Regions from separate parts of the Clostridium sp. CM036 genome, predicted to be linked through region 1. Evidence: riboswitches for the same ligand, from Rfam matches in the RefSeq annotation. Region 1 holds a riboswitch; each other region holds the start of a gene.
The links. Region 1 has a riboswitch for cobalamin ahead of ACWJKE_RS08980 (sirohydrochlorin cobaltochelatase). Riboswitches for the same ligand answer to the same signal wherever they lie in the genome.
Positions count from the first base shown of each region.

Region 2: it holds a riboswitch for cobalamin, as region 1 does, so the genes downstream of both, cobU (bifunctional adenosylcobinamide kinase/adenosylcobinamide-phosphate guanylyltransferase) here and ACWJKE_RS08980 (sirohydrochlorin cobaltochelatase) in region 1, are expected to answer to the same signal.
Region 3: it holds a riboswitch for cobalamin, as region 1 does, so the genes downstream of both, ACWJKE_RS10210 (YitT family protein) here and ACWJKE_RS08980 (sirohydrochlorin cobaltochelatase) in region 1, are expected to answer to the same signal.
Region 4: it holds a riboswitch for cobalamin, as region 1 does, so the genes downstream of both, ACWJKE_RS16950 (cobyric acid synthase) here and ACWJKE_RS08980 (sirohydrochlorin cobaltochelatase) in region 1, are expected to answer to the same signal.

Region 1 covers NZ_CM143652.1:1,902,476-1,907,486, reverse strand. Annotated here, with positions in the region: gene cobT (nicotinate-nucleotide--dimethylbenzimidazole phosphoribosyltransferase) at 1-90, shown strand, start outside; gene cobC (alpha-ribazole phosphatase) at 110-700, shown strand; gene cobS (adenosylcobinamide-GDP ribazoletransferase) at 819-1,571, shown strand; gene ACWJKE_RS08985 (transposase) at 1,894-2,805, opposite strand; cobalamin riboswitch at 3,019-3,203, shown strand; gene ACWJKE_RS08980 (sirohydrochlorin cobaltochelatase) at 3,349-4,182, shown strand; gene ACWJKE_RS08975 (pyridoxal phosphate-dependent aminotransferase) at 4,252-5,011, shown strand, end outside.
Region 2 covers NZ_CM143652.1:1,129,138-1,134,148, forward strand. Annotated here, with positions in the region: gene ACWJKE_RS05335 (ABC transporter ATP-binding protein) at 1-327, opposite strand, end outside; gene ACWJKE_RS05340 (FecCD family ABC transporter permease) at 328-1,380, opposite strand; gene ACWJKE_RS05345 (ABC transporter substrate-binding protein) at 1,397-2,344, opposite strand; gene cobU (bifunctional adenosylcobinamide kinase/adenosylcobinamide-phosphate guanylyltransferase) at 2,379-2,939, opposite strand; cobalamin riboswitch at 3,102-3,282, opposite strand; gene ACWJKE_RS05355 (penicillin-binding transpeptidase domain-containing protein) at 3,360-5,011, opposite strand, start outside.
Region 3 covers NZ_CM143652.1:2,169,479-2,174,489, forward strand. Annotated here, with positions in the region: gene ACWJKE_RS10195 (thioesterase family protein) at 1-174, shown strand, start outside; gene ACWJKE_RS10200 (ribonuclease J) at 390-2,054, opposite strand; gene ACWJKE_RS10205 (DUF3842 family protein) at 2,303-2,731, shown strand; gene ACWJKE_RS10210 (YitT family protein) at 2,872-3,723, opposite strand; cobalamin riboswitch at 3,923-4,110, opposite strand; gene ACWJKE_RS10215 (hypothetical protein) at 4,101-4,265, opposite strand; gene ACWJKE_RS10220 (cob(I)yrinic acid a,c-diamide adenosyltransferase) at 4,329-4,868, opposite strand; gene ACWJKE_RS10225 (DUF6262 family protein) at 4,963-5,011, opposite strand, start outside.
Region 4 covers NZ_CM143652.1:3,566,573-3,571,583, forward strand. Annotated here, with positions in the region: gene ACWJKE_RS16935 (hypothetical protein) at 14-1,060, shown strand; gene ACWJKE_RS16940 (site-2 protease family protein) at 1,352-1,969, shown strand; gene trmB (tRNA (guanosine(46)-N7)-methyltransferase TrmB) at 2,037-2,690, shown strand; cobalamin riboswitch at 2,912-3,095, shown strand; gene ACWJKE_RS16950 (cobyric acid synthase) at 3,231-4,724, shown strand; gene cbiB (adenosylcobinamide-phosphate synthase CbiB) at 4,805-5,011, shown strand, end outside.

The sequences.
Region 1 (5,011 bases):
CTTTTCACTATGGATAATATGGGGACATTTGAAGAGGCAACGCTTGATAGTAAAAAGTATATAGATATAAGGGAGAATACCGTAGGGTAAAATTTAGGTGTGAGAATTTATGAATATTTATTTGTTAAGACATGGCCAGACTGAAGAAAATAGAAAAGGGTCTTATTATGGTAATTTGGATATAAGTCTAAATGAAATTGGCATAGCTCAAGGCAATAAGGCTAAAGATTTCTTTGATGGCATAAAATTAGATAGAGTATACGTTAGTGATAAAAAAAGAACTTTAGAGATGGCAAAGTTAGTTTTAGGACAACAGGAAATTGCAGTTATACAAGATAATAGAATAAATGAAACTGATTTTGGAGATTTTGAAGGGAAAACATACGAGGAAATTAAAGTTTCATATCCCCAACAGTGTATTTGTTGGCAAAATAATTGGAAAGAATTTGTACCTCCGAATGGAGAAAGTTATATTAAACTATGTGAAAGAGTTAAGAACTTTATGGAGCATATTAAAAAGCTAGAATGCGATAATATTTTAATATGCGCTCATTCGGGAGTCATAAGAGCTATATATTGTTATATTATGAATGAAAATATAGATTTGTTTTGGAAATTTGGTTGTAAAAATGGGGATATAAGCATTATAAAATATGAATATGGTAATTTATATATTGATGCTATTATTCATAATGCATAGTTAGAAAATTGATTTGAGGTATATTTAGTTCTTGCCGATTAACTTTAAAATTAAAATAAACATTACTATTTAGGAAAGAGGTGAGCTTTGCAAGGACAAGTCTTTGCGAGCAAATAAAATGAGAGAATATTTAAATGATTTTTTACTGTTTTTCCAATTCTTCACACGGATACCTATAAATAAAAGTTTAAACTGTGACAAGGAAAACTTTAGGCGGGGATCTGTATTTTTTCCGGTGGTAGGATTATTTATAGGAATTGTCCAGTGGATAACTTATTATATATTAATAAAAGTGCTGCCAGTAGATATTACAGCAATATTTGTAGTTATTATACCGATAGTTATTACTGGAGGATTACATGTGGATGGACTTGGAGATACTTGTGATGGTTTCTTTTCGTTTAAAGGAGACAAACATAAAATAATAGAAATTATGAAGGACAGCACAGTAGGCACTTATGCAACTATTGCTATAGTATTTGATATGTTAGCACGATATGCAGCGGTCTGCACTATCATAGGAAAGAATTTACCACTCATATTAATTGCAACGCCAATAATTGCAAGATTTACCGTTGTTTTTATATCTTTTATTGGTAAGAATGCTAAAGAAACAGGCTCGGGTAATATATTTATTGGAAATATTGACATCAAAAGGGTGGTAATTTCAGGTATTATAACTATTGTATTTGGAACCTTATTAATAGGATTTAACAAAAGTGTTATATTGATACTATCAGCGTTACTTTTAAGTTTCCTATTTAATAAGTTTTGCGAGAGTAAAATTACGGGACTTACGGGAGATAGCTTAGGAGCTAATAATGAATTAGTTGAAATTCTAACTATGATCTTATTTATAGCAATAAGTTAAGGTAAGATAATGGGGACGGTTAACAATTATTTATATTATAATTGGGTGCAAGTTGTTTATGGAAACTTGTACCTTTTTATCGTTGAATTAATTTATTGAACACTAATTTTAATTATTTTTATATTATACATAAGTAAAATGTATATTTTTGATACTTGTCCATGTTTATTAAATGCATATATCCATCTGTTATTCTAATTTTTTTTATTTAATATAACAGATTTAATAAATAGGTAGGTTAAAGTAAATAATTAGAATGAATTTTAATGATTGTCATTAAGTTATTAATCATAATATTGAAGATTATATTAATAAATTATTACTAAGCATAACGTTTAATAAAATCCATGATAATATTCTCATATTTATCTTCTGTTCCAATTAATTCGATGCCAATAGTGCTTAATTTTGATACTCTAGCCTGTGTAATGTTTCCAAGAGTGCTGGATATATCGCTAGATTTAAAATTACAGAGGCTCCTCATTAGAACAACGGTTAAGGCTTTTGCCCGTACAAGCTTTCTGCTGTACTTCATATAAAGATGAGTCTTTGATACATTCATCTTTGACGCTATATATTCTATTATATCTTCTGGCTTAAAGTTCCTTACAAGTATTTTTCGTTCACATTTATACTCTGATTTTTCATCTTTAAATTCTATTTCTTGTTTTAATTTTTCTCCATTACAGCGAAAGACAAGATTATAGTAATTCTTTCTTGCATTTTTTAGGTTATTACCAAAAGAGCTCATAATAAATCCATAATCAACTAATTTAAAAGAATCATGTCTTTTTCCTAAAAATATGGCTAGACTAGAAAAAGCATATTTTTCAGGACAATTTTTATATTCATCTATATCCGTAGGATTATTGTGTATATATAGAGATAAAGTCTTCAAATATCGTTCATTATTAACTATTTTACTCTTAAATCTATCTTTAAAAAGATGTCCTTCCCTTTTATATTTTTTATTAAAGTACATTGCATAAGAAAAATTTATTCCATGCATTGCCTTTGATATATCAGTGCCATTAGCATCAATCATTAAATGAGAATGGTTATCCATAAGACAGTAACCGTAGATTTTAAAATTATAGAGATATTTATACTTTTTTACAAGTGATAAATACTTGTTCTTATCCTCATCATCCTTGAATAAATTTATTTCGCTGATACTTTTGCACATAATATGAAATATCGAGTCATCTGTTTTTTCTCTTGCCTTTCTTGGCATTAAAATCACCCTTCCTCATAGATTTTTATTTGAATTATTGCCTATGAATCGGGATGATATTCATAATCTTAAGCTAATATATATATATAAATAATTTAAATAGTTGTTAACCGTCCCTAACTATTTTTCTGAATCATTTTTTTGCCTATTAAACTAAGGAGACACTCTAAATATTGACAGTACGGCTTAAATATAATAAACTAGAATTAATAGAGAATTGAATATGATTTTAGGTGCCTTGAAATAGGTGAAAAGGGAATGCGGTTTAAATCCGCAGCAGCCCCCGCTACTGTAATTGATGAAAAACTTTTAAATGCTACTTCGTAAATTAAAAATGAGGAAGGATAATTAAAGGAAGAATCAAAAGCCAGGAGACCTGCCTAAATGATGTTAACAAGCTTTCGGAGGGAAAGAACTATTTAATTATGGATTAATTAAAAAGTAGTCGCTATCGTATGCGTACTATTTTTTTTGTTTTAAAAAGCATTATATGTAAATGTTATGATAGATTTCGGAAAATATTTAGCAAGGTGGATGATCGAAATGAAGAAGGCAATTTTAATTGTAAGTTTTGGAACAACACATGAAGATGCAAGAAAAGTAACTATCGATGCAATAGAAGATAAAATAAGACATACTTTTGAAGATTATGATATAAGAAGAGCATTTACTTCACATATTATTCTTAGAGTACTTAAGAATAGGGATAATATTCATGTAGATACTCCAGAAGAAGCTTTGGAAAAGTTAAAAAGCGAAGGATATAATGAGGTAATTGTTCAGCCTTTGCATGTTATTCCTGGAGTAGAATTTGATTATATAAATAATGTAGTTAATAGATACAAAGAATGTAAAGCATTTAAAAATATCTTAATAGGAAGACCTCTTTTATGTTTTAAGGGAGAAGAAGCAGGCGTGCCAGATGATTACTCAATAATGGTGGATGCTCTATCAAAGCAATTGCAACCAATGGATACAGTAATTTTGATGGGGCATGGTACAAACCATATTGCAAATGCAGTATATTGCTGTTTTGAAAGCGTTTTAAGGGATAGAGGTTTTAACAATGTACATGTAGCAACCGTGGAAGGGTATCCAACTTTGGAAAGAGTAATACCTAATGTTACTACTCAGAGTATTAGCGAAGTCACTTTAATGCCACTACTGCTTGTAGCAGGAGACCATGCCAAGAATGACATGGCGGGAGATGCAGAGGACTCCTGGAAGAGTATTTTAGAGGCAAAAGGGTTTAAAGTTAAAATATATCTGCATGGGTTAGGGGAAAATAGTGACGTTCAAGACATTTATATACAGCACATTAATGATGTAATTAATGAAAAGTTCAAGAATGTAGGGAAAACACATAAGGGAAATTAAAATTCTGCGTAAGTTATAAGTAACAAAAGTACGGTAGATGAGAGTTACAAGTAGAAAGGAAGGTATTCAATGATACATGGTGGAGATGTTTATACTAATGGATTACTTGAGGGGCGAGAATTAATAGATTACAGTTCTAATATTAATCCATTAGGGGTTCCTAAAAGTTTCACTGATAACATTAGTGAAGCCGTAGATGCTTTAACAAGATATCCAGATATTCAATATAGGGAGGTATTGAAAGAATTAAAAGAATACATTGATTGCCCAAAAGAATATTTTGTTTTAGGAAATGGGGCTGCAGAAATAATTGACTTAGTTATAGCTTGTCATAAAAATCTACTAATTGTGGTGCCATCTTTTGTAGAGTACGAAATTGATGCTAAAAAGTGGAATTGTAGTATAGAGTACTCTTATTTAAAAGAGAAGATTAATGAGAATACCTTATTAAAGCATGAATATGCTGAGCTTTCCTATGATTATGAGGATATTCTTAATAGATTACAGAGTGTAGAAGGTGTGGTTTTAGGTAATCCAAATAACCCCAATGGCAATATCATAAATAAGGCTGAGTTTCAAAAAATTCTTGAATATTGTGAATGTAACGACAAAGTCATAATAATAGATGAGGCTTTTATAGAATTTACTGGAGATTCACAGCACAGTTTCAGTGAAAAAGTTAAAACATACAAATGTTTATTTATAATAAGAGCATTAACCAAATTTTTTGCGATGCCTGGTATAAGGTTTGGGTATGGAATAAGTAGTAACGTAGACCTATTAAAAAAAGTTAAAGAAAAACAAAACCCCTGGAACATAAACTGTTTTG
Region 2 (5,011 bases), 770 kb from region 1:
TTCTGAGCAGAATCTAGAAATATGAGGCGTTCTTCCCATAAGAACTATATCTTGTACTGAAATATCGAATTCGATTTCTGTGCTTTGCGGTACCACTGCTATTTTCTTTGCTAAAACCTTTGATTTCATTTGGGCTAAGTCCTTTTCATCAATAAAAACTTCACCTTTTTCAGGTTGCAGTGATTTTGATAATATCCTTAGAAGTGTAGTTTTACCTGAACCATTTGGACCTAGAATAGTGTGAAATTTTCCTCTTTCTATGTTTATACTAATATCCTTTAATACTTCCTGTTCAAAGGAAAAACTTACGTTATTTATCTCTATCAATTACATCGCCTTCTTCTTTGTTCTATATAATAAATATATAAAAAATGGAACTCCAAAAATTGAAGTAATAATTCCTACTGGTATTTCTGATGGAGGCACTACTGCTCTTGCAAGCGTATCGCAAATTATTAAAAATATAGCTCCCCCAAGTGCAGAAAATGGTATAACCACCCTATTATCTGGTCCAAAAATCATTCTAATAGAGTGAGGCACTATAAGACCTACAAATCCAATTATTCCACTTACAGATACGACTGCTGCCACCATCAAAGTACTTATTAAAAGTATATACTTTTTTAATCCATTTACATCTACACCAAGACTTCTAGCACTCTCTTCTCCAAGAACCATGATATTCAGATCTCTTGAAAATGTAAAAATAAATAAAATTGAGGGAACTACTATTATAAACAGTAAAATTACCTCGTGATATCCAGCCGTTGAAAAACTTCCCATCGTCCACATAACTATTTTTTCAATATTATCTCTATTAAAGGTCATCATTAATGAAATAATGGATGATAATAAATAATTTATGGCAACACCCGATAGTAAAAGTGTGGTAACTGGAACTTTAGTACCGACTCTCGCAATATTATAAACCAGAAAAGTAGTTATTATAGCACCTACAAAAGCATTGAATGCCACCATGCTCATCCCTAAAAAATTGATTTCATTAAGAAAAACCATGGTTATAGTGGCCCCAAGTGCAGCCCCTGATGAAACTCCGAGAATAAATGGATCTGCCATTGGATTTTTGAAAATACCCTGAAAAGAGGTACCAACCACTGAAAGTGCTGCTCCTACTAAACAGGATAAAATGATTCTAGGAAGTCTTAACTTTACCAATATGATTGCAGATGTAGGATTAATTCCATCTAAGGATACACTGTTATTTAATATTGGAATTTTGCTTATAATAATTAGGGCTGTCTGTTTTAAAGAAATATCTGCTACCCCAAAATTTGTTGCTACAATCATTACAATTAGGAGTAAAAATACCCCTACTGCAAAAACTCGTCGATAATAACTCTTATTTTCTATAAACGTCATGGTTATTTAACCCCTTTTATTTAAAAAGTTCAGGATGAACTAATTTAGCAATTGCTTCAAGTCCTTCTGCAAGTCTCGGTCCCTGCCTAACAATAATGTTTTCATCAATCTCCAATAATTTGCCGTTCTTAACTGCATTCAAATCTTTGTAACCATTGGTAGCTTTTATACCTTTTTTTGAATCATAGAGCTTTGAACAAATTAGCACATCAGGATTCTTTTCTACAAGCTTTTCTACACTGTAGTTCCAACCAACTACGTCGCCCGCAGCATTTTTTCCGCCAGCAATGTCTATCATACTACCTATAAATGTATCTTTTCCTGCTGTAAAATCACCACTCTTGCCAAATCCTGCTACATAGTACACTGTTGGCTTCTTAGCATCCTTAACCTTATCAGTTATTTCTGCAACTTTCCTTTTCATATCTGATACTATTGTCTGGGCTTCCCCACTAGCATTTACAACCTGACCAAGTTTTGACATTGTGTCATACACACCATTAAAATTTTCTTCACCACCAAGCGCTACAACCTTTATATTAAGAGCCTCTAATTTTTTAATAATAGCCTTATCAAAAAGAGCTGATACAATAACTACATCAGGTTTTAATTCAACAATTTTCTCTACACTTGGTTGCAATAAGTCACCAACAGATGTAACCTTAAGGGCCTGAGCTGGGTAATCATCGTAATCACTTCTACCAACTACACTGCTTCCTTTACCAAGTGCATATATTCCCTCTGTTATATTTGGTGCAATTGTAATAATTCTTTTAGGTTCTTTTTCAATGATAACCGTTCTATCATATGAGTCAACTACCTTTAGCGGATATACTACAGCGTTAGTTTCCTTTTTAGTAGTATTAAGCGACCCTTTATTCTCACCTTTGCTGCCACACGCGCTAAATACAACACAAACAAAAACAGCTAAAACTAGACTTATTATACTTTTTCTTTTAAACATAAGTTGCCTCCATAAATTTTAATTTTTTAATTACTTATTTAATTTTAATTGGGATACCACAAACCACCATGTGAACTTCCTGAGCCCTTGATGCAATATACTGATTAACTCTACCCGCAATATCTCTAAAAACCCTTGCCATCTTGTATTCTGGTACAATTCCAGAGCCAATTTCGTTAGTTACAAGAATTATTGTTTTTAAGTTTTTTTCTGCTTCGTCAAGAAATACTGCTACCTCTTGTAAAATCCCTTTTTCCATTGCGCTTATAGCTTGATTATTAAGATCATCGAAATTATCCCCCGCTTCATCAAACATAAGATTTGTAGTCATTATTGTAATACAATCTAATAAAATCGTATCAAACTGCATTTCTTCGTTATAGAATACCTGTTTTAAATTCTTATAGCCTTCAAAGGTATACCAATTAGCTGGTCTTCTTTCTTTATGTTTTTTTACTCTGTCCTTCATTTCATCATCAAACGGAATTGAAGTTGCAATATAAAGTACGTTGCCCTTCTCTTCTTTGGCTAGCTTCTCAGCATATGTACTTTTCCCACTCCTTGCGCCACCTGTTATAAGTATAATTTTTTTCATAGTATGCTCCTTATTATTTTAATAATATGCTCTAATGTAAAAAAATCAGAAAATAAAAAAACCACATCTCAAGGATGTGGAATAATGCAATTAAATTTTTCATATATTGGATAACCCAATATTATTGTTAAATCACGCATTTTTCATCCTCCCTCCGAAGACTAAAATTTCAAGCAATAGGCAGGTTTACTGGCTTTAGCATCATCTTACTCTCCAACCTTCTCAGTTTCCCAATGGTTCTTTGGATTTCATCCTCTAATACAGTAGCGGTGGGCTGCAGTGGTTTTTTAGTCACTTTCCCTTTTAACCCCTGTTACAAGGCACCTAAAACAATATTTAATTTTTATTAAGTTGACTATTTTTATTGTAACATCAAAAAAATATTAAAGCAATGTAAATCATTCTACCTACTTTCTAACGCTATTTCAGTGTTTTATTTAAGTAATATTCCATTACTCCTTTTACAATAGGTACCACATGGTGACTTCCACCTTTCTCTTTAACGTTTTCCATTAACATTGATACTACTATTTTAGGATTAACTGTATCCATACATATAAACCATCCATTTTCTTCTGCAGCTTTATCCTTGTCATCTTTCTTAAGTTCCGCTGTTCCAGTTTTACCCGCGAGAGCTTGCCCATCAACTTTTGCCGCATGACCTGTACCATTTGGGTTATCGATAACTCCAGTGAGACCATCTTTTACAAATTTTATATTATCCGCGGAAATTGCATTAGCTTTCCATACCTTAGCCTTTACCTTTTCATTCAAACTTTCTAAAGTTGGAGACATAATATTTCCATCGTTAACAACTGCGCTATACGATAGTGCAAGGTGAAGTGGGCTCATAAGGACCTCCCCTTGACCATAACCAGTATCTGCTAATGCTACATCATTCTTAATGTTGTTACCATTGGCTACTTGTGAATTTGCTATTGGATAATTTATTGGAAGCTTTTGACCTATTCCAAAATTGTTGCATCCTTTTATAAATTCCTCTTTACCTATATTAAGAGCTGCCTTTGCGAAATATATGTTATCAGAGTATACAAATGCATCCTGTAAATTCACTGACTCTCTCGGTTCACCAACCCTAGTAACCTTATTGAGTCCCCATGATTTATCCGGTTGCCATTCGTTTCCCGGTATGTTAATAAGTTCACTAGGTTTTATCTTCCCTTGCTCTAACCCAACTGCAGCCGTTATCAGTTTAAATGTAGACCCTGGAGAATATACAGCCTTAAATCTATTATTAAATGGATCCCCTGCTTTTTCCCATTCTGCCTTTTGGGTATTAGAAACATAAGTAGTAATTGCATTTGTATCATATGACGGCGAGCTTACTAAAGCCAATACCTCTCCAGTTTTTGGATTTATTGCTGCACTGGCTCCCGGCTCTTTATTCATCCCTTCATATATTTTCTTCTGTAGTTCACTATCTACTGATAATGTTATATTTTCACCTGCTTTTGATTCTTTTTTAAGAATTACAACCTTATTGTTATTATTTTGTTTTGATATATATATTGTTGCCCCATTTTCACCCTTAAGCTTGTCCTCATAAACCTGTTCAAGACCTGCCTTTCCTATTAAACTAAATGAGTTATACCCTTTACTAGAATTCTTTTGTAGTTCCTCAGCAGTTATCGGCTTTATGTATCCTATAAGCGACCCCAAAGCTTCCCCACCTGGATATACTCTACCTTTAGTCTTGTTCGGGATTACCCCATCAAGCTTCATAACTCCATCTATTTTTACTTTTTCACTACGCAATATGTTAATAATCGGTATAAATTGATCAGAATTTTCATTATCCTTTAGTTTATTTTCTATAACCGAAGCATCAATATCTAGTATCTTAGCCATCTGCGATATATTAGCATCCTTATTTTTAATAAATGTAATGGGTTTTATTCCAATCGTAACAATTAAATCATTTATTGCAAGTGGTTTTTTACTCCTATCATAAATTTCTCCACGTATAGCCACTTCTGGCTCTACCCTAACCTTATCTCCCGCTTCCATACTAGGAAATATCATTTTCTCATTCCAAACTAATGTCCACTGCT
Region 3 (5,011 bases), 270 kb from region 1:
AAGGCAACACCTGTTGGCGTTAAGGTTAGAGCTGAAGCCTTATTATCAAAGGCAGAAGGCAAAAAATTGTTCTTTAAGGTGGAAGCCTATGATGACATGGGTAAAATAGGTGAAGGAATTCATATAAGGTACATAGTAAATTCTGAAGAATTCATGAAAAAAACAGCACGTTAAATCATAACCTGCGATTCTGTTCATCATCTTCGATGCTACAATATCACAATTAAGACTGTACCTAACAGGGCAGTCTTTTGTTATGTTAAAAATTAATACTATTTTTAGATACAATAGCAATATAAAAAAGCAGTAGAACTAACTACTGCAATTTTTTAGTTTTACTATATGATTTTTGCTGGCCTTTTGTATATACCACCAGCTTAAAAAAACTGTTAAATCTCCATAATAATTGGAAGAATAATTGGCCTACGCTTTGTTTTTTCATACAAATATCGCTCTGTGGATTTTTTTATATTAGATTTTAATACATACCATTCAATAATTTTCTTGTCTAAGCACTTATTAAGCTCAACCCTAACAATTTCTTTTACTTCACTAATTAATTCATCCGATTCCTTTGCATATATAAATCCGCGAGTTATTATGTCTGGTCCCGCAATAATACTATAAGATTCGCGTTCTAAAGTAACCACAACAGTGAGCATGCCATCTTCTGCTAAGTGCTTTCTATCTCTAAGCACTATGCTTCCAACATCCCCAACACCAAGTCCATCTACAAATACAGATCCAGTGTGTACCCGTCCTGTTACTTTAGCTTCATCCTTTGTAAGTTCTAAAACCTGCCCTGTTTCCATAGTAAATATATCTTTGCCTTGCATACCTAATTCTTGTGCTAACTTAGCATGGTGACTTAAATGTCTGTATTCACCATGAACTGGCATAAAATATTTAGGATGAACTAATGCGTGAATTAATTTCAATTCTTCTTGATATGCGTGACCGGATACATGCACTTCTTCTAAATCCTCATAAATTACCTCTGCCCCTTTTTTGAATAGCTCATTGATTACTCTAGATATAAGTTTCTCATTGCCTGGAATTGGAGATGCAGAAATAACAAATAAATCCTCTGGTTCAAGGGTGATTTTCCTATGAGTAGCAAAAGCCATTCTAGCAAGTCCTGCCATAGGTTCGCCCTGACTTCCGGTAGTTATTATTGTAATATTTTTATTGTGGTAATTTTGCATATCATCTATACCTATAATGTAACCTTCTGGTACATGGAGATATCCAAGTTCAATAGCTACTTGTGAGATATTGTCCATACTCCTCCCACTAAAAACAATTTTTCTACCATGTTTCACAGAGGCGTCTACGATCTGCTGTATTCTGTGAATATTTGAAGCAAATGTAGCTACAATAACCCTTCCCTCTGCATTAGAAATTATTCTAGTTAGAGTCTTCCCTATAGTTTTTTCAGAAATTGTATGCCCTTCACGTTCCACATTCGTGCTATCCGCCATAAGAAGTAGCACGCCCTCTTTACCTAAATTTGAGATACGTTCAAGATCCATGACCAATCCATCAATGGGGGTATAATCAATTTTGAAGTCACCAGTATGTAATATAACACCTAGTGGTGAGTGGATGGCAATAGCACAGGAGTCTGCTATGCTGTGAGTAACCCTTATGAATTCAACTTTAAGATTTTGTAGTTCTATTGTTTCTCCAGCATTTACATTGTGAAGTTCACAATTAGATAATATATTGTGCTCCTTTAGTTTATTTTCAATTAGCCCTAACGTTAACCTAGTACCATAAATAGGTACATTCAATTGTTTTAGAATGTACGGAAGCGACCCTATATGATCTTCATGTCCATGAGTTAAAAAAATACCTTTTACTTTTTCTGCATTATTTTTTAAATAAGTTATATCTGGAATTACTAAATCTACACCATACATTTCCTCATCAGGAAAGGCTATACCACAGTCTATAACAATGATTTCATTCGCATATTCAAAAGCTGTTATATTCTTACCTATTTCTCCAAGGCCTCCTAAAGGAATAACCTTTATACTTTCCTCGTTTTTCACTAAATTCTCCCCTTCATTTATATCAATTATATTATTAATATTATTTTCTTTATTTTGCCTCGAATTATAAAATTAATACCTTTATGGGAGAATTTTTTTTGCTTTTTTATAATCATTTTATTTATACCAACGTTGTAATTTTATTTGAACTAAACACAGAATATACATAAACATTATAGTATAATAATATTATCTATATAAAAATAGATTTCATTATATTATAAATTTTATTTTTTGGAGGTATTACCATGAAAATAGCTGTAATAGACGCACAAGGGGCAGGTCTTGGTCAAACAATCATAAAAAAAATTCGTAAAGAAATTAGCCTAGATATCTATATTGTTGCACTTGGTACAAATACATTTGCTTGTTCAAATATGGTAAGAGCTGGTGCAAATATTGGTATAAGTGGAGAGGAATCAATTTGCTCATTTTGCAAGAAAAATAAAATTGATAGCATAATCGGTCCAATTGGAATAATATGTAGTGGTGGCATTAACGGTGAAATTACCCCCATGATTGCCACGTCAATATTTAATATGGATTGTACTAAATATATACTTCCACTACAAAAACATGGTATTTATATACCAGGCACAAGGAATATGCAAATCAAGGATATAATTGAAGAGATTGTACTTGATATAAAAAGTAATATAAAATATCATTTTATATAAGAAGGTTTATACATAATATTTAAAAGACTTTATTAATTCTTGGGTTAAGACTTCTGTCGGTATTCCATAACTAACAATTTTGCCTGCTTTCATGGCATAAATGTTGTTAATCCGCTCTATTAGCTATCTAAAATTTTTATTTAATGTTTTAAGGATTTAAATCCGTATCCAAAGACTTCATAAATATTATTCACTGTTACAAAAGCATCCTTATCAACAAATTTTATGAATTTTTTAAGTGTTATAAACTCCCTTCTTCCTACTATAACCACAACAACTTCTTTATCCTCATCTGAAAAATCCCCTACTCCGTTATATACAGTAGATGTTTTATCTAGCTTTTCTCTTATATATTTTCTTATCTTATCGCTGTTCTTACTTATAATTGTAACTTCTTTGCACACATTTATTCCATCTATGATGTGGTCTATAAGAAAGCCATTAATTATAACTCCGAGCATTGCATATAATGATAGCTTAATTCCAAAAGCAAAAACTGCCATTAAAATTATAATTAAATCACATATTAAAACTCCTTTTCCTAAATTTATATGAAAAAATTCATTTAATATCTTAGCTAAGATATCTGTCCCCCCTGTTGAAGCGTTTTGATCAAAGACTATAGCTGTACCTATTCCTGATATTAGTATTCCAAATATAAGTTCCAGTAAAATATCTCCTGTAATTGAATTATTAATAGGTATAAACTTTTGAAATACAATTATAATACCTCCTACACCAAAGCTTGCATACACACTTTTTCCACCAAAACTCTTTCCGATAGCAATAAATGCTATTACAAACAAAATAAGGTTTATTATCATCATTATCCAACCTACGGATAACCCCCCTGTAAATTTATTTATAACTATTGCTAATCCATTCGCCCCACCTGTCGCTAAATTATTTGGCATTAAAAAGAAATATAAACCTGCTGATACCATAAGCATTCCTATGTTTATAAGCGCAAATTCCTTTATCTTTATTTGCATAATATGCCTCCTTATAATTATCAATTGTATTACCTATCCTCTGTAAAATAATCATAATTTCTTTCTCAACGAAAAATTAAGCCCTTTAGCATTTATGCTAAGGGCTTGATAATAATACCAACCATATTTGTAAAAAATGCAAAATTTAAAATGCATTTTCATACAAATATGCGTCACACCCCCTATCACTCGTAACGTTCTTGGTGTATTAATGAAGGCAGGTCTTCTGACTTTGGATCATAGTCGCTTTAATCCTTCCCAACAAAATTGTCAGTGGTATAATTTAAAGCTTCTCACCATTACAGCGGCGGGACCGTTCAGGCTTTTCACCTGGTTCCCTTTTAAATGAAATGCAAAACATCTCATACCTTTATATGCTATATTAAATTACTTTCTTTTAATCTCTTCCATAAAACCTTTTTTAATTGAGCTTTATTTATAACAGAGTTTTTATTAAATTCTTCCACAATAACCATATCGGCTTCTCTATTCCCCGTTATATTGACAATAAATTCTTTGCCTAAGTTTTTGTACGTATTCATAATAATTCCCCCTTCAAACTCTAAATATTATTAACTTAATTTTAGAATTTGAGGTGGTTATAATCAAAACTCTATACCCTCTCTAGATGGTATTCCTTCGTTAAAATAATGTTTAATATCCTTCATCTCAGTTACAAGGTTTGCTTTATCTATTATAGCTTTAGGTACGTCTCTCCCTGTTAAAATCAATTCTATATTACCAGGTTTATTCTCCATTAATTCTAGTAGTTGTTCTTCACTTATTAGTTGATTGTTCAACGCTCCCATTACCTCATCCATGATAAGTATGTCGCATTTTTCTTCTTTTAATGCTTCCCTGCAAAATTCATACCCCTTTTGTACTTCTTCTTTTAATTCATTTTTTTCCTCTGCATTTAACGTCCAAAAAAAACCTCTTTTTTTCTCAAACCTAAATATGTTAAAAAAGGGAGCCAATTTTTTTGCACTTTCAATTTCACCAGTTTTACTTCCCTTCAAAAACTGTACCATAAATACAGTATATCCATTTCCTGCTGCACGTACAGCTAGTCCTACAGCTGCAGTCGTTTTCCCCTTGCCATTCCCCGTATAAATTTGAACATATCCGTTTTTTAATTTCCCCATTATATTCATTTCTCCTTTTAATATCTCGTGTACAAGATAGTAAGCCTCTTGTCATAGCTATGTTTGCACATAAACTACATATAAACAATGTAGTTTATAATTTTTCATATAACTTACCTCTAAGAATCTCTAATTGCTCTTTT
Region 4 (5,011 bases), 1.7 Mb from region 1:
AGGAGAAGAAACTATGAGTTGGAAGAAAAGAATAAGTATATGGATAGTATTTTCGTTATCCATGCAATGTTTAGTTCTATTTTATATAGATCATTATTTTTTAGCTACTGATTCAAAAATGGTTACGGAAAAAATTGATGAAAATAAAAGCGATAAATTAAAAAATATTGATATTACATTGCCAGCAAACGCAGAAAATATATTAGTATCCTATGGTGCTAAATATTTATGCTATTATGAGAATAAAGAATTAAAAATTGCTGATGGTAAGAATGGAAACGTTAAAAATATAGAGGCTGAAGATGGAAGTGAAATTTCTTTTTATAAATGGCTTCCAGATAGAAATAGAATGTTTTTAGTAGAGAAAAGTGATGATGAGTCTAGTAAATTAGTAGTATATTCTTATGACGTAGAAAAAGGTGAAAAAGTAAAGATAGGAAAATTAGCCTATACTGGTACAAATGATGAAGTAGAAGATATTCAAGTATCAATTTTAACAGGGGTTATTTATATAAAGGTTTTAAATGAAGGTGGTAGCAGTAGTATATACAGAATTGACAGAGACTATAGAAGTGACAGAGACGAAGAGATGACAAAAATTGATACAATACCAAAGAGTGTGAGTAATATGGCATTAGCGCGCCATGAAGATAATTTGGTGTACGAGGGATTAGTCTATAATAAAATGTATTCTACCACCCTTGAGGAACCTATAAATATTAAAGGTGTAGAAAAACTTACTTTAATTGGCACTGATGATGAGGACAATGTGTATCTTGGAGAATTAAAAGATAATTTGGTAAGCAAAATTTATTATGGGAAAACATTAGAAAATACTGAAAATTGGAAAGTGATTGATTTACAAAAACCTTCTAAAAAAAATGATCTATTTGTTACATCTCTTGGTAAGGTCTATCAAAATGATGTAATGAAAGCTGTAATAAAAGATGTTAGTTCTGGAACTGAAACTAGCTATAAAGGAAAATTATTGCAATTGTATACTAAGGGAATAGTATCATTGGTTAATGATAAAGAAGTATCTTTTGTTCTTTTTAAGTAGTCGATACTATGATGTTTATTTAAGACCTTATCTTTTTAAGATAAGGTTTTTTCTATAATCTGAAAATATAAGTTAATTCATAAGGATATAGTTGTGGGAATATATTATTTTATTTTAAGAATATTCAATTCAAAATAACAATAAACTTTGTTATAATAGGATAGTAGACATCTTAAAAAATAACAAGTCAAAGATGCATTAACAAGGTGAGTAGCGATTAACATTGCCTACCATGTAGGAGTATAAGGAGGAATAAATTTGGATACACAACAAATATTAAATAAGATTTTGATGATACCCGCAATTTTATTAGCATTTACTTTTCATGAGTATGCGCATGCTATCGTAGCAGATAGGTTAGGAGACAAAACTCCACGATTTCAAGGGAGACTTACGCTGAATCCAATCGCACATATAGATCCAATGGGATTTCTTATGATTATATTAGTAGGGTTTGGTTGGGCAAAGCCTGTTCAGACAAATCCTAGTGCATTTAAAAATTATTATAAGGATGATTTGAAAGTTTCAGTTGCAGGCCCAATTGCTAATCTAATTCTAGGGTTTGTATTTGCAATTCTTACTGTGTTATTTTCGAAATTTCCACCAATTCATGGTGGATTATATACTATTATTAGCCAAATTTTAATAATTACAGGGTACCTAAATTGTATTTTGTTTTTTCTTAATTTAGTGCCAATACCGGGATTTGATGGATCTCATATAGTTAGGGATTTGTTCCCAAAGTTTTTTTACAATTTACCAGATACAATTTATAGGTATCAATTCTTAATATTTATGGTGTTAATATTGCCTATATTACCTGGTGGACAATCAGTTTTTACTTATATCGTGCAAGCGCCAGGGTTATGGTTATTTAAACAATTTTTAAATATTGCAGGGATGTTTTAATATTAATATAAAGCTAAGAAAATCATATAGTGATTTTTTATTATTTAGAATGTAAGGAGAAAAATATATGCGCTTAAGAAAAAAATATTGGGCTAGGCCAGAGCTGGAAACTAGTCATATTGTAATAACTGACCAATATGATCACAAAGGAAAATGGAATGAAGAGTTTAAAAATAACAATGCAATTCATCTAGAACTAGGTTGCGGTAAAGGTAGATTTATATCAGAAAAGTCCAGGAGAGATCTCGATATCAATTTTGTAGGCATTGATTTAAAAGATGAGGTTCTGGTATTTGCCCTTAGAAAAGTTATAGAAGTAAGAGAAGTTGAAGGGGAACAAGACATAAATGTACGTCTTATGCCAATGAACATTATGCTTATTGATGATGTGTTTGCAAAAGATGAGATAAGCAGAATTTATATAAATTTTTGTAATCCTTGGCCAAAAGACAGACATAATAAAAGAAGATTAACTCATACTAAGTTCTTGACGAGCTATAAGAAATTCTTAAAACCGGGATCTGAAGTTTGGTTCAAAACAGATGATACAGAGTTATTCGAAGAATCGGTAGATTATTTCAAAGAGTGTGGGTTTGAAATATTATTTTCAACCTATGATTTGCATAAGAGTGATTTTAAAGATAACGTAGTTACAGAATATGAAGCTAAATTCACAGAAATAGGCAAACAAGCTATGTTTCTACAGGCAAAATTAATTTAGCGAATTAATGCATCTCCTGTGGAACTGTTGCAGCTTCGCAGGAGATAACTTATAACCATATGAGACTTAAGCATTTTAGATTCTTATTTATTGACAGGATTAACATAATGCTATAAACTTAATTACATAGAAATGTATTAAATTGAAAATTTTAAAAATGAAAATTATGAATTATATTAGTTAAAAATGAATAGATTTGTTTAGGTGCCTATTATTAATCAGCCACTAAAGTGGATGCAGCTACTTTAGTATATGATTAGTAAGGTGAAAAGGGAATGTGGTGTAATTCCACAGCAGCCCCCGCTACTGTAATTGAGAGAAAATCTTTTATAACTACCTGAAAGGGAAAGTGATAAGAGAAAGTGTATCAAGAGCCAGGAGACCTGCCTAAATTAGTAATATTAAGCTTTCGGCGGGAAAGAACTGTAGAATTCAAGTTAGTGCAATGAAAAATTTGTACATAACAGCAGGTGCGCAAGCTTGCTGTTTTTTTGTTGTGTGCCAAATAAGAATACAAGCAGGAAGAAAGGAGAAATAGTAATGGCTAAAGTAATGGTTCAAGGAACCGCTTCATCAGTAGGAAAAAGCATATTAGTAACAGCACTTTGCAGAATTTTTGTGCAAGATGGGTTTTCAGTATGTCCTTTTAAGTCACAGAATATGTCATTGAATTCTTATATTACATTGGATGGAAAAGAAATGGGACGTGCGCAGGTGCTTCAAGCCTATGCGGCAGGATTGGAGCCAGAGGTATATATGAATCCGATTTTATTAAAACCTACCTCGGATAAAAAGTGCCAAATTATCGTTAATGGAAAGGTTTTTGGGAATAGTACAGCTATGGAATATCATAATATGAAATTGGAATTCAAAGACATGTTAAAAAAGCAGTTTGAAGAATTAGAGAAGAAGTTTGATATTATAGTAATGGAAGGAGCAGGTAGCCCAGCAGAAATTAATTTAAGAGATAGAGATATAGTGAATATGGGAATGGCGGAACTTATAGATGCACCTGTGATACTCGCAGGAGATATAGATAAGGGTGGAGTATTTGCGTCACTAGCAGGGACTTTGCTTTTGCTTAATGAGGCCGAGAAAAAAAGAGTTAAAGCCACTATTATTAATAAGTTTAGAGGAGATTTAGAAATCTTAAAGCCAGGACTTACAATGCTTGAGGATATTATACATATTCCATGTGCAGGAGTAGTTCCTTATTTTAGATTGGAACTCGAAGATGAAGATGGTGCAGTAGAATTTAACAAAAAAATTACTGCACCTATTGATATTGCTGTAATAAAGCTTCCACATATATCGAATTTTACGGATTTAGACGCATTAAAGGCTGAAGAAGATGTATCAGTTAGATTTGTTACAACTAAAGGAGAATTGGGCACACCAGACCTCCTTATCATACCGGGAACAAAAAATACTATTGATGATTTAATTTCTTTAAGAAATTCGGGACTTGCAGAAGCGGTTCAGCAATATAGTGTACAAGGTAACGTATTAGGCATTTGTGGAGGCTATCAAATGTTAGGAAATAGCTTAAGTGACCCTAATGGCTTAGAGGGAAATTCAAAAGAAACAGAGGGTATGAAGCTTTTAGACGTAGACACAATATTTGAAGATGAGAAAATAACTACAAGAGTAAAGGCTCGTAGCATTAACATTAGGGATACTAGTATAGAAACTTATGGTTACGAAATACATATGGGAATTTGTAAATATGGTCATAATGCAAAACCACTTTTTGAAATCTATGATAAGAATGGTTCTGATACGTCATCCTTCGATGGAGCAATAAATGCAGGTGGAAATGTTATGGGTACATATATTCATGGAGTTTTTGATGGAGTAGAGTTTAGAGAACATATGATTAATACTTTAAGGGTAAAAAAAGCTATGGAACCTAAAAAATCTAAGGTTTATGAAAATCTAAGAGAAAAAGAATTAGACAAGCTAGCAGATATAGTTAGAGATAATGTAGATATGGATTCAATCTATAAAATCATAGGAATAAAAAGAAAAAGTTAGGGACAGTTAACAACTATTTAAAAAATTATAACAGTATAAGATAGTGAGGAATTAAAATGGCAATACTATTTCAGACGAACATAATAGATTTAATTTTAGCGGTAATGTTAGACTTATTAATTGGAGATCCATATTGGTTTAAACATCCGGTGATTTATATAGGAAAGCTTATTTCTAAATTAGATAAGTTAGGCAGAACGATATGTAAAACTAATGGTCAAATTAAAGTTTTTGGCGGAATTATTGTAGTTATAGTAGCACTTTCTAGTTTTTTAGTGCCTTTTATA